One region of the Pseudomonas lundensis genome, then DNA from elsewhere that is predicted to be linked to it. Evidence: predicted binding sites of a transcription regulator. Region 1 holds the regulator's gene; the other holds the start of a gene.

Evidence for each region. The regulator FliA, encoded in region 1, starts transcription of late flagellar genes. The targets are predictions, from matches to a motif close to CTAAAGTTTNNNNNNNNNNNGCCGNTAA.
Region 2: a site for FliA is predicted at 1,334-1,361, ahead of flgM (flagellar biosynthesis anti-sigma factor FlgM). Genes of this name have one in related genera too.

Annotation. Positions count from the first base shown of each region.
Region 1 covers NZ_CP062158.2:3,116,520-3,123,174, reverse strand. The annotation lists gene flhF (flagellar biosynthesis protein FlhF) at 1-644, shown strand, start outside; gene fleN (flagellar synthesis regulator FleN) at 764-1,597, shown strand; gene fliA (RNA polymerase sigma factor FliA) at 1,594-2,334, shown strand; gene IF654_RS14625 (chemotaxis response regulator CheY) at 2,542-2,913, shown strand; gene IF654_RS14620 (protein phosphatase CheZ) at 2,935-3,723, shown strand; gene IF654_RS14615 (chemotaxis protein CheA) at 3,735-5,969, shown strand; gene IF654_RS14610 (protein-glutamate methylesterase/protein-glutamine glutaminase) at 6,019-6,655, shown strand, end outside.
Region 2 covers NZ_CP062158.2:3,494,440-3,501,094, reverse strand. The annotation lists gene IF654_RS16485 (flagellar brake protein) at 1-362, opposite strand, end outside; gene IF654_RS16480 (flagella synthesis protein FlgN) at 456-923, opposite strand; gene flgM (flagellar biosynthesis anti-sigma factor FlgM) at 974-1,297, opposite strand; gene flgA (flagellar basal body P-ring formation chaperone FlgA) at 1,449-2,219, opposite strand; gene IF654_RS16465 (chemotaxis protein CheV) at 2,297-3,229, shown strand; gene cheR (protein-glutamate O-methyltransferase CheR) at 3,276-4,103, shown strand; gene flgB (flagellar basal body rod protein FlgB) at 4,356-4,763, shown strand; gene flgC (flagellar basal body rod protein FlgC) at 4,767-5,210, shown strand; gene flgD (flagellar hook assembly protein FlgD) at 5,226-5,954, shown strand; gene flgE (flagellar hook protein FlgE) at 5,984-6,655, shown strand, end outside.

The sequences.
Region 1 (6,655 bases):
GCCCGGCAGGCATGGGCAAGACCACCACACTGGCCAAGCTGGCGGCGCGTTATGTGCTCAAGTACGGCGCGCAAAACATTGCGCTGGTGAGCATGGACAGTTACCGGATTGGCGCGCAGGAGCAACTCAAAACCCTGGGCCGCATCCTCAATGTGCCCGTCACGCATGTGGCGCCCGGCCAGTCGCTGGGGCAAACCCTGGAGCCGCTGGTGCGCAAGCGCGTGGTGCTGGTGGACACGGCGGGCCTGCAAGCCAGTGACCCGGCGTTGCGCCTGCAGCTCGAAAGCCTGGCGGGGCGCGGCATCAAGTCCAAAAACTATTTGGTATTGGCCACCACCAGCCAGAAACAAGTGCTGGCGGCGGCGTACCACAGTTATAAACGTTGCGGGCTGGCCGGTTGCATCCTGACCAAACTGGATGAGACGGCGAGCCTTGGTGAAGTGTTGAGTCTGGCCATCAGCCACGAGCTGCCAGTGGCCTATCTCACGGACGGTCCGCGTATCCCGGACGATCTCCATCTGCCGCGTCGTCACCAGTTGGTGAGCCGTGCGGTGAGTGTGCAAATGCAGGAAGAACCCAGCGAAGAGGCCATGGCCGACATGTTCGCTGATATCTACCACAGCCCTTCCAAACGGGTCGGCTGAGGCAGTGATGATTACGTTGGAATGTACCTACATTGATGGTCTGCACATCCTGTTCCCGTTGAGGAACCCGCAGCCAGCCTCTGTAGCCGCGTCTAAGTAAGACAAGGTAAAGAAAGATCATGGGCAGCATGCATCCCGTACAGGTGATCGCAGTGACCGGCGGCAAGGGTGGCGTCGGTAAAACTAACGTTTCAGTCAACTTGTCGCTGGCTCTTGCCGAGCTGGGCAGACGAGTGATGTTACTGGACGCTGACCTGGGGTTGGCGAACGTCGACGTACTGCTGGGGCTGACCCCCAAATACACCCTGGCCGATGTGGTCGAGGGCCGTTGCGAGCTGCGCGATGTGCTGCTGCCTGGCCCCGGCGGGATTCGCATCGTGCCCGCGGCGTCGGGCACCCAAAGCATGGTTCACCTGAGCCCGGCCCAGCATGCGGGGCTGATTCAGGCCTTCAGCGAGATCGGTGACAACCTGGACGTGCTGGTGATCGACACCGCCGCCGGGATTGGCGAATCGGTGGTCAGCTTTGTGCGCGCCGCGCAGGAAGTGCTGCTGGTGGTGTGCGACGAACCGACCTCGATCACCGATGCGTATGCGTTGATCAAGTTGCTGAACCGCGATTACGGCATGAACCGCTTCCGGGTGTTGGCCAACATGGCCCAGAGCCCGCAGGAAGGGCGCAACCTGTTCGCCAAGCTGACCAAAGTCACCGACCGCTTTCTGGACGTCGCCCTGCAATACGTAGGCGCCGTGCCGTACGACGAATGTGTGCGCAAGGCAGTGCAAAAGCAGCGCGCTGTGTACGAAGCGTTCCCGCGCTCCAAATGCTCGCTGGCGTTCAAGGCCATTGCACAGAAAGTTGACACCTGGCCATTGCCTGCCAATCCCCGTGGGCACCTGGAGTTCTTTGTTGAGCGTCTGGTGCAGCAAACCAATGTAGGTACGTCTCCATGACAGCAAGCGGCTATCGCATGTACAGCAAGTCATCGCGCGACAGCCAGTACGAGCTGATCGAACGCTACGCCCCTTTGGTCAAACGCATTGCGTACCACCTGCTGGCGCGTCTGCCGGCCAGTGTGCAGGTTGAAGACTTGATTCAGGCCGGGATGATCGGCCTGCTCGAAGTGTCGACCAAATACGACGCCAGCAAAGGTGCAAGTTTCGAAACCTACGCGGGTATTCGTATCCGTGGCGCGATGCTTGATGAAGTGCGAAAGGGCGACTGGGCTCCACGCTCGGTCCACCGCAATACGCGCATGGTCAGCGACGCAATTCGGGCAATTGAAGCAAAAACCGGCTGTGACGCTAAAGATCACGAAGTTGCGGCCGAACTCAATTTAAGCCTTGATGATTATTACGCCATTTTGAATGACACCCTGGGCAGCCGCCTGTTCAGCTTCGACGACCTGTTGCAGGACGGCGAGCATGAAGGGCTGCACGAGGACGGCGCCAGTGCTCACCTTGAGCCGTCGCGTGACCTGGAAGACGAACGTTTCCAGGGCGCGTTGGCCGAGGCCATCGCCAACTTGCCGGAACGCGAGCGGCTGGTGCTGGCGCTGTACTACGACGAAGAACTCAACCTCAAGGAAATCGGTGAGGTGCTGGGCGTGAGCGAGTCGCGTGTCAGCCAGTTGCACAGCCAGTGTGCCGCGCGTTTGCGCGGGCGCCTGGCGGAATGGCGAGCGCGCTGAGACGCCGCCGTCCACACGATTTACCCCCTGTAGCCGCTGCCGCAGGCTGCGATAAGGCCGCAAGACCTTCTGTCACAGACGGTCGCTGCATCCGCGTCGCAGTCGGCGGTGGCGGCTACAGGGTTAAGGTTTACTGAATTGATTGAATGGCGCGCCCAGGTGCTGGACGCGTTTTAAGACTGCTTGGAGGTCGAATTGGACAAGAATATGAAAATCCTCATCGTTGATGATTTTTCGACGATGCGGCGGATCATTAAAAACCTGCTGCGTGACCTGGGGTTCACCAACACCGTTGAGGCCGATGATGGCACCACGGCGATACCGATCCTCAATCAAGGTCATATCGACTTTCTGGTGACTGACTGGAACATGCCGGGCATGACCGGCATCGATCTGCTGCGCCACGTGCGCGCGGATGAAAAACTCAAGCACATGCCCGTGCTGATGGTGACGGCCGAAGCCAAGCGCGAGCAAATCATCGAAGCGGCGCAAGCCGGTGTTAACGGCTATGTCGTCAAGCCGTTCACTGCGCTGGCACTCAAAGAGAAGATCGAAAAAATCTTCGAACGCATCGGTTGATCGACTCGCCACGGGGGCGTTATGGAGCATAAAGAGGCTAGCCAGGGCGATTTTGAATCGACCTTGAAAAAACATGCTCGCGAGTTGGTCGACAGCCTTGAAAAAGGCCAGTTTGGCGACGCCGTGCAGCTGATTCACGAATTGAACCAGACCCGCGACCGGGGCCTGTACCGCGAAGTCGGCAAGCTGACGCGCGAGCTGCACAGTGCAATCGTCAACTTCCACATTGACCCGCACATGCCGCAAGCCGAAGAAGTGTCGCAGATCACGGATGCCACGGAACGGTTGTCGTATGTTGTGCGCTTAACGGAAGCGGCGGCCAACCGCACCATGGACCTGGTGGAGAACAGCACGCCCGTGGTCAATGGCCTGGGCGCTGAAGCCAAAACCTTGAGCGCAGAGTGGGGACGCTTCATGCGTCGCGAGCTCAGTGCCGAGGAGTTTCGGGATCTGGCGCGTCGGGTTGACGGTTTTCTGACGCGTAGCGAAGAAGAAAGCCACGTGGTCGCCGCCAACCTGAATGACATTTTGCTGGCTCAGGATTACCAGGACCTCACCGGTCAGGTGATCAAGCGGGTCACGCAGCTGGTGACTGAAGTTGAAAGCAATCTGCTCAAACTGGTGTTGATGGCCAGTCAGGTTGACCGTTTCGCAGGGATCGAGCATGACCGCGAAGCACTGCGGGCAGAAAATAATCCGCAAAAAAACCTGGCGCAGGGTGAAGGTCCGCAGATTCATGCCGATAAGCGTGATGACGTCGTGTCCGGTCAGGACGATGTAGACGATTTGCTTTCAAGTCTTGGATTCTAAGGAGCACGTACATGAGCTTCGGCGCCGATGAAGAAATCCTTCAGGATTTCCTGGTTGAAGCCGGCGAAATTCTAGAGCAGTTGTCCGAACAACTGGTCGAGCTGGAAAGCCGACCGGATGATGCCGACCTGCTCAATGCAATTTTTCGCGGTTTTCACACTGTAAAAGGGGGCGCCGGCTTCCTCCAGCTCAACGAGCTGGTGGAGTGCTGTCACATCGCCGAGAACGTGTTCGACATCTTGCGCAAGGGTGAGCGACACGTCGATTCGGAGCTGATGGACGTGATCCTGGAAGCGCTGGACGCGGTCAACGGCATGTTCAGTGAAGTGCGCGAGCGCGCACCGATCACCGCCGCGACGCCGGAGTTGCTGGCTGCGCTGGCGCGCCTGGCCGAGCCCGCAGCGGCACCCGCCGCCCCGGAGCCCGTGGCCGTGGCGCCTGCGTCAGAACCGGTGGCCGCAGACAGCGGTGACATCACCGATAACGAATTCGAGCTGTTGCTGGACTCGCTCAATGCAGTCAAAGCGCAAGCGGCGGCGGGCGGGGCGGCGACGCCTGTGGCCACGCCTGAGCAGGCGGCATCCGCCCCGGGCAGCGACGAAATTTCTGACGCCGAGTTTGAGTCCCTGCTGGACCAATTGCACGGCAAAGGCCAGTTTGCGCCGGACGCCGTGGCTGCGACGCCCGCCGCTCAACCGGTGGAACCGGCCGCGCCCGCCAGCAACGAAATCACCGACGACGAATTCGAAGCCTTGCTCGATCAGTTGCACGGTAAAGGGTCGTTCAGTGCCGATGCACTGGATGCCTCTGCTCCTGCGGCCCCTGCGGCTGTCGCGCCGGCTGATGCGGCACCGGCCAACCCGGACCACATCTCCGACCACGAATTTGAATCGTTGCTCGACGAGTTGCACGGTAAGGGCAAGTTCACGGAAGTCCCTGCCCAGCCGGCTGCGGCCAAGCCCGCGCCAGCGCCTGCAGCGGCGGCGGCCGTGGCAAGCAAGCCTGAACCGGCAGCGCGCCCGGTCGCTCCGGCCCGCGCTGTAGCGGCCCACCCGGACAAACCGGCGGCTTCGGAAGCAGAAACCACGGTGCGGGTCGACACGGCGCGCCTGGACGACATCATGAACATGGTCGGCGAGCTGGTGCTGGTGCGTAACCGTCTGGTGCGCCTGGGCCTCAACAGCAATGACGAAGCCATGTCCAAGGCGGTGTCCAACCTCGACGTGGTGACCGCCGACCTGCAAACCGCGGTGATGAAGACCCGGATGCAGCCGATCAAGAAAGTGTTCGGCCGTTTCCCGCGGCTGGTTCGCGATTTGGCGCGTCAGCTCAAGAAAGAAATCACCCTTGAGCTGGTGGGCGAAGAAACCGATCTGGACAAGAACCTGGTCGAGGCCCTGGCCGACCCGCTGGTCCACTTGGTGCGCAACGCGGTCGACCACGGTTGTGAAACCCCGGAAGAACGCGAAGCGGCAGGCAAGTCCCGTTGCGGCAAGGTGATCCTCTCGGCCGAACAGGAAGGCGACCACATCCTGCTGTCCATCTCCGATGACGGCAAAGGCATGGACGCCAATATTCTGCGCGGCATTGCCGTGAAGAAAGGCCTGATGGACAAGGACGCCGCCGATCGCCTGAGCGAGTCCGACTGTTACAACCTGATTTTTGCGCCGGGCTTCTCGACCAAAACCGAGATTTCCGACGTGTCGGGCCGTGGCGTGGGCATGGACGTGGTGAAAACCAAAATCGCCCAGCTCAACGGCTCGCTGAACATCTATTCGACCCTGGGCCAGGGCTCGAAGATTGTGATCAAGGTGCCGCTGACCCTGGCGATCATGCCGACCCTGATGGTGATGCTGGGCAATCAGGCGTTCGCCTTCCCGCTGGTCAACGTGAACGAGATTTTCCACCTCGACCTGTCGCGCACCAATGTGGTGGACGGCCAGGAAGTGGTGATCGTACGCGACAAGGCGCTGCCGTTGTTCTACCTCAAGCGCTGGCTGGTGGCTTCGGCTGCCCACGAAGAGCAGCGTGAAGGGCATGTGGTGATTCTGTCGGTGGGCACGCAGCGCATCGGTTTCGTGGTCGATCAGTTGGTCGGTCAGGAAGAAGTGGTCATCAAACCGTTGGGCAAAATGCTCCAGGGCACGCCGGGCATGTCGGGCGCCACCATTACCGGTGATGGCCGTATTGCCTTGATTCTGGATGTGCCGAGCATGCTCAAACGCTACGCCGCACGGCGTATTTGATTCTGGTGGAGCGGGGCGGTTGCGTCCCGCGCCGCCTAACGGAGTGTTTATGGTAGTCAAGGTCCTGGTGGTGGATGATTCTGGTTTTTTCCGCCGCCGTGTCTCGGAGATTCTGTCCGCTGACCCGACGATTCAAGTGATCGGCACCGCCACCAATGGCAAAGAGGCGATTGATCAGGCGCTGGCGCTCAAGCCGGACGTGATCACCATGGACTACGAGATGCCGATGATGGACGGCATTACCGCCGTGCGTCACATCATGCAAAAGTGTCCGACCCCGGTGTTGATGTTCTCTTCCCTGACCCACGAAGGTGCCCGCGTCACGCTGGATGCACTGGACGCCGGGGCCGTGGATTTCCTGCCGAAAAACTTCGAAGATATTTCGCGCAACCCCGATAAGGTCAAGCAACTGCTGTGCGAGAAGGTGCACACCATCTCGCGCAGTAACCGCCGTTTTTCCAGTTACAGCGCACCCCAGCCGCACACCCCGACGCCCGCGCCGCGCCCGTCGGTCAGCGGTTTTGCGCCAGCGGGCACGCCTGCCACCCCGGCACCGACCCGCACCACGCCGATTGCCAGCCGCAGTGCGCCCGCCCCGGCGGCCACCGCGAACTCGCCAGCGCCCAAGCGCAAAGCCTACAAACTGGTGGCAATTGGCACCTCCACGGGTGGGCCGGTGGCCTTGC
Region 2 (6,655 bases), 380 kb from region 1:
TGGTGGTAGACGATCTCGGTCGGCAACGCACCGTGGTAGCAGCGGTGGCCGTCTTTGTCGTCAATGGTCAGTTGCGTGGTGCACTCCCAGGCAATGCGAACGCCGTCATGAAAGCCTTCAACGCGAAACGGCTCACCGGCTTCAAGGAAACGCTCACCGTCACGCGGGATCATTTCGTCAAAAGCCAGGGTCGCGGTGTCGCGATCAACTTCGACCAGATAGCTCTGAAAACGCTGACTGCGTTCGTGGAAGGTGATGATCAGCGGGTCGTGGCTCTCTTGTAGCATCCGCAAATGGGCGGAAATTTCCAAAGGCGTGGTAAGCACCTTGGGAGGCTGCGGAGCATCTTCAGCATGGGACACGGTTCATCAATCTCCAGACAAAATACAACAACACGCAAAAAAGAGGCATTTTGCCAGTATGTTGCGTCTTTAGGATAGTGCGGTCACGCGGGCTCACGCCTGGCTGAAAGCGCGTGGTTTGTTGACCAGTGCGGTGGTGCCGCGGGCGTCATACAGCGTATGGGCTTCGCCACCGTGCAAAATGCGCTGCTGATTGGCTGTGATGAGTTGTTGGGTCTGGATGGCCTGGCCGTTGATCACATTGGCGGCCTGACAATCGGCCAGCACCTGATTCAATGCCTCGCTTTGGGCGAGCAGTTGCGGGCCGAGGTCCGAGTGGCTGGCCAGTTGCTCAAGCCCGCTGCGGTTGGCCGGCAATCCAAGGCCCACCAGAATTTCGCTGCGCTTGCGGCCATGCTGATCGAGCAGAATGATCAACGACTGTTTGCGCGCCAGAATGTCTTCGAGCACCAACATGTCGCGCCCTTGCAGGGCAATGGTTTCGTCCTGCAGCAAGGCGAGCAGTTTCTCGGCAGGGGCGAAGTCGTCGTTGATCAGTTGCAATAAAGTCGTGTCGTGCATGGCTGGCTCTGGAATTTAAGCGTCCAAAAGCCTGGCGCTTGCCCCAAGGGCTAGCGCTGGGCTTCCAAGTTGAGCAATTTGCTGGCAACCCGATTGCTGTCGACGGTGTAGGTGCCGTCGGCGATGGCTTGTTTCAACTCGGCCACTCGGCCTTTGTCGACAATCGGTTGATCGCGCAGCGAATCGCTGATTTTTTGCAATTGTTGTGCCCCGTCACTGAGGTGCACAGATTCACCGCTCGGGGCGCTGACGCCCGTTTGCTCCTGAGTGGCAGGGGCCGATTTAGTGGCGCTGCCTGCTTCCTGACTGCTGTTGCTGCGCGCAGTGCCGGTTAAAGGCGCGGCGTTGTTAAGGCGACTGAAGTCGATGACCATGATGGAAAACCTCTGGGTATTTGGACGCTTGCCATGTTTTCGGCCATACCCGAGAAAACTTTAGGCACGATTAATCATACGGCGACGCGCAACCGTACTGATCTGCGTCAAGCGACAGTGTAGGAAAGTTGAGAGACGTATGCCAACTGTCCTACAAAGCCACCTCCACTTGCCCCGGCCCGGTAATGCGCGCTTTGATAACCCGTTTGGAGTTCAGGTTCTTCACCCGCACCTGTTCACTGAGGCCGCCGTCGGACAGGGCTTCGCCGGGCATTCTCACCGTCAAGGTGCCGCTACGGGCATTGATCACCACTTGATCGCCCTTGCGCACCACAGCCGCTTGCTCCAGGTGCGTCAGGGTCAGCACCTGATCGGTGACCATGGGCCGCAGGAGTTTTTGCCCGACTACCAGTTCCACGGCGGTCATGTAACCCTGCGTGATCAGGCCCACGTCGCGCTCGCGCAACACCACATCGTCATCGCTGATGATCGTGCCGCGTTTGAGGGGGTGGAGCACGGTCACCACCTCGCGAAATAACTTTACCTGTGCCGGGACAAAAATGGTCCAGGGCGAGCTACCCTCACAGCGCACACGCACCGTCACGCGGCCCATGGGTTGCGCCGGGCTTTCGAGGGTGGCTGTCAATTCCTTGTCGCACTGAGCGAGGCGCAAGCGCGGATCAAGGTTATTGACCTGAATCTCGTAGCGGCCTTCTATCTGACCAGTGGCAAGGTAGTCTTCGACGGTGAATTCAAGAAAGCCTTGGGTCACGCCGATAAGCTGTGTAGGAGAAGTAAATCCATCTGCGTATGACTGTGTGCCCACGCTTATCAGGCAGACAGCCGCAAGCATACTTGCACAGCGAAGGCGCAGCGTCTGAAGGATCGGCCGGTGGCAAGAAATTGTCGTTTTTGCATTCATGGCGGATAAATAGCAAAGCCCGTGCCGTTTACCGGGCGATGTGCGTCGCAACTTAAAGTTTCTAAGGGGAACCGTGTATGGCTGGGGTGATGGATTCGGTTAACCAGCGCACACAACTGGTCGGGCAGAACCGCCTGGAACTGTTGTTGTTTCGCCTGGATGGGCCACAGCTGTACGGGATTAACGTGTTCAAGGTGCGCGAGGTGCTGCAATGCCCCAAGCTGACCGTGATGCCCAAATCCCATCCTGTGGTGTGCGGTGTTGCGAGTATTCGGGGGGCGACCATTCCGATTCTGGATTTGGCCATGGCCACCGGTTCAGGCGCGCTGAAAGATCAAAGCAGCCCGTTTGTGATTATCACGGAGTACAACACCAAGACTCAGGGGTTTCTCGTGGGCGCGGTCGAGCGCATCGTCAACATGAACTGGGAAGAGATCCATCCGCCGCCCAAAGGCACGGGGCGTGACCACTACCTGACGGCGGTGACACGGCTGGACAATCAACTGGTCGAAATCATCGACGTTGAAAAAATCCTGTCAGAGGTTTCGCCGTCATCGGAAAGCATTTCCCACGGGGTGGTCGATGTCGACACCCACACCAAGGCCGTGTCGTTGCGGGTGCTGACGGTCGATGACTCGTCAGTGGCGCGCAAGCAGGTGTCACGTTGCCTGCAAACGGTGGGCGTGGAAGTGGTCTCGCTTAATGATGGTCGCCAGGCGCTGGAATATCTGCGCAAACTGGTGGACGAGGGCAAGGACCCGTCAGAAGAGTTTCTGATGATGATCTCGGACATCGAGATGCCGGAAATGGACGGTTACACCCTGACGTCTGAAATCCGTAGCGATCCGCGCATGCAAAATTTACACATCATTCTGCACACTTCGCTGTCCGGGGTATTCAATCAGGCGATGGTCAAGAAAGTCGGCGCCAATGACTTTCTGGCAAAATTCCGCCCTGATGACCTGGCATCCCGGGTCGTCGACCGGATCAAAGAAGCAGATCACAGCTAAGGACGCAGTCCTTGGCGGTCAACACGATTTATAGAGGCAGGATCATTTGTCTACGGCTAATTTGGATTTTGAGCAGTTCCGGGTTTTCCTGGAAAAAGCCTGTGGCATTTTGCTAGGGGAGAACAAGCAGTACCTTGTTTCCAGCCGACTGAACAAGCTGATGGAACAGCAAGGTATCAAATCACTGGGTGAGCTGATTCAGCGCATCCAGAGCCAGCCCCGCAGCGGGCTGCGTGAGCAGGTGGTCGATGCGATGACCACCAACGAAACCCTGTGGTTTCGCGATACCTACCCCTTTGAAGTGCTGAAAAACAAAGTCCTGCCTGAGTTGACCAAGGCCCATCCGGGGCAACGTTTACGCATCTGGTCGGCCGCCTGCTCTTCGGGGCAGGAACCGTATTCGCTGTCGATGGCCATCGATGAGTTTGAGCGCAGCAACCTCGGGCAATTGAAAGCGGGGGTGCAAATTGTTGCCACCGACCTGTCCAGCCTGATGCTCAACAACTGCAAGACCGGCGAGTACGACAGCCTGGCGATCGGCCGCGGTTTGTCCCAGGAGCGCTTGCAGCGTTACTTCGAGCCTAAAGGGCCGGGGCGCTGGATGGTCAAGGCGCCGATCAAGAGCCGTGTGGAGTTTCGCTCGTTCAACCTGCTGGACAGTTACGCCGGGTTGGGCAAGTTCGACATGGTGTTCTGCCGCAACGTGCTGATCTATTTCTCGGCAGAGGTCAAAAAAGACATCCTGTTGCGCATTCACAGCACCTTGAAGCCGGGCGGCTATTTATTCCTGGGCGCCTCCGAAGCGCTCAACGGGTTGCCGGATCACTACCAGATGATCCAGTGCAGCCCGGGGATCATCTACCAGGCCAAGTAATCCTAACGGGAGCCCACAAGGCTCCCGTTTTTTATGGCGCTGCGGGGCGGCGGTGCGAGTGTCCCGTGCAACAAAGCGGCAGAAAAGCGGCAGTCGGCGGTCAGTGATTGCCGCTTTTCTGGCATTGCCGCGCCCCAGCCCCCGGCAAAGCCTTGAAATACGGGCATGTGAATATTGGCACGGGGTTTGCTCTATCCAGAGCAAGAAGGACCTGAACCACATGTTCAGGTCAGCCCACAAAGGTTTTTCGACATGAGCATCAGCTTCGATAAAGCGCTCGGTATCCATGAGCAAGCCCTGGGTTTTCGCGCCCAGCGCGCTGAAGTCCTGGCCAATAACATCGCCAACGCCGACACCCCGAACTACAAGGCTCGGGATCTGGATTTTGCTTCTGTGCTCGCTGCACAGAATGACAAGAACAAGAACGGCAGCTTTGCCTTGAACATGACCAACAGTCGCCACATCGAAGCCCAGGGCTTGAGCAGCGGCGATGAATCGCTGTTGTACCGCACGCCGATGCAGCCCTCCATCGACCAAAACACGGTCGACGCTCAGCTCGAACAATCGAATTACGCAGAGAACGCGGTCAACTTCCAGGCCAGCTTCACCCTGCTCAACAGTAAATTCAAAGGGCTGGTGTCAGCCCTGCGCGGAGAGTAATCCATGTCTCTAGCCAGTGTTTTCAATATTGCCGGTAGCGGCATGAGTGCTCAGACCACGCGCCTGAACACCGTGGCCAGTAACATTGCCAACGCCGAAACCGTGTCGTCGAGCATCGACCAGACTTACCGCGCACGGCACCCGGTGTTTGCCACCATGTTTCAAGGTGCGCAAAACGGCACAGGCGATTCGCTGTTCCAGAATCAGGATGCCGCCGGGCAGGGCGTACAAGTACTGGGCGTGGTCGAAGACCAGAGCAACCTCGAAGCCCGCTACGAACCGAACCATCCTTCTGCCGACGCCAAGGGGTATGTGTACTACCCCAACGTCAACGTGGTTGAAGAAATGGCTGACATGATTTCCGCCAGTCGTTCGTTCCAGACCAACGCAGAAATGATGAACACCGCCAAAACCATGATGCAGAAGGTCCTGACCCTCGGTCAGTGATAAGGAACGACGCAAATGAGTGTGACCGATTCCGTCAGCAACAAGACCCTTAATCAGGTGCTGGCCAACTCCTCTCAGGCCAAGGCCACGGACACCAGCCTTGCGGCTGCTTCCAAGGCCGTGGCGGGCAACAGCAAGGCATTGGGCAAAGATGCGTTCATGCAATTGCTGGTCACCCAGTTGAAAAACCAGAACCCGCTGGACCCGCAGGACAACACCGCATTCGTTGCGCAGTTGGCCCAGTTCAGCAGCCTGGAAGGCATCACGTCCCTGAACGAATCGGTGACGGCCATCACCGGCGGCTTGCAATCCTCGCAGGCGCTGCAGGCTTCGTCGCTGGTAGGGCGTTCCGTGATCGTGCAAACCGGTGAAGCCTTGGTGGACCCTGCCAGCGAGAAGCCGTTCAACGGCACCGTGGTGGTCAAAGATGCTAACTCCTCACCCACCATCAAGATCACCGATGCCGATGGCGTTGTGGTCCGAACCCTCGAAATGGGCGCCCAGAAAGCGGGCAATGTCGATTTCACCTGGGACGGCAAAAACGATGACGGTGAACTGATGCCCAAGGGCAACTACACCTTCACCGCGTCGACAAAAACTGACACCGGAACCACGGCCCTCACCACGTACCTGCCCGCCACTGTCAACAGTGTGACGCTGAGCAAGACGGGGGGGGAAGTGATGCTCAATCTCGCAGGCCTGGGCAGCATTGGCATGTCCAAAGTCCAGACCATTGGCCTCTAAGCCGACTCATACGCCTTAAGGAGTGCAACATGTCTTTCAATATCGGCCTTAGCGGCCTCTATGCGGCCAGCAAGCAACTCGACGTGACCGGCAACAACATCGCCAACGTCGCCACATCCGGCTTCAAATCGTCCCGTGCCGAGTTCTCGGACATTTACTCGGCCAGCAAGCTGGGCATTGGCAGCAAAACCATCGGCAGCGGTGTGAACCTGGCCAACGTCTCGCAGAACTTTGGTCAGGGCGCTATCAACAACACGGGCAACCTGTTGGACATGGGCATCCAGGGCAACGGTTTTTTTGTGCTGAGCGACAACGGCTCCCTGAGCTATACCCGTGCCGGTACGTTCAAGGCCGATAAAGACGGCTTCGTGACCAACACCGACGGGACCGCGCGCTTGCAAGGCTATGGCGTTGACGCCAACGGCAAGATCGTCAACGGCGTACTGACCGACCTGCGCATCGACACCTCGAACCTGGCGCCACGCGCCAGCGGCTCGGTGGAATCGACCATCAACTTGAACTCGACCAGTGATGTGGTCGATCAGGTGGCCAACAAGTTCGATCCGCTGAAGTCCGAGAGCTACTCCAGAAAATTCTCCACCACCATCTACGACACTCAGGGCAACCCCCATGAGATGGATCAGTACATGGTGAAAACGGACTCCAACACCTGGAAAGCCTACACCCTCGTCGATGGCCGC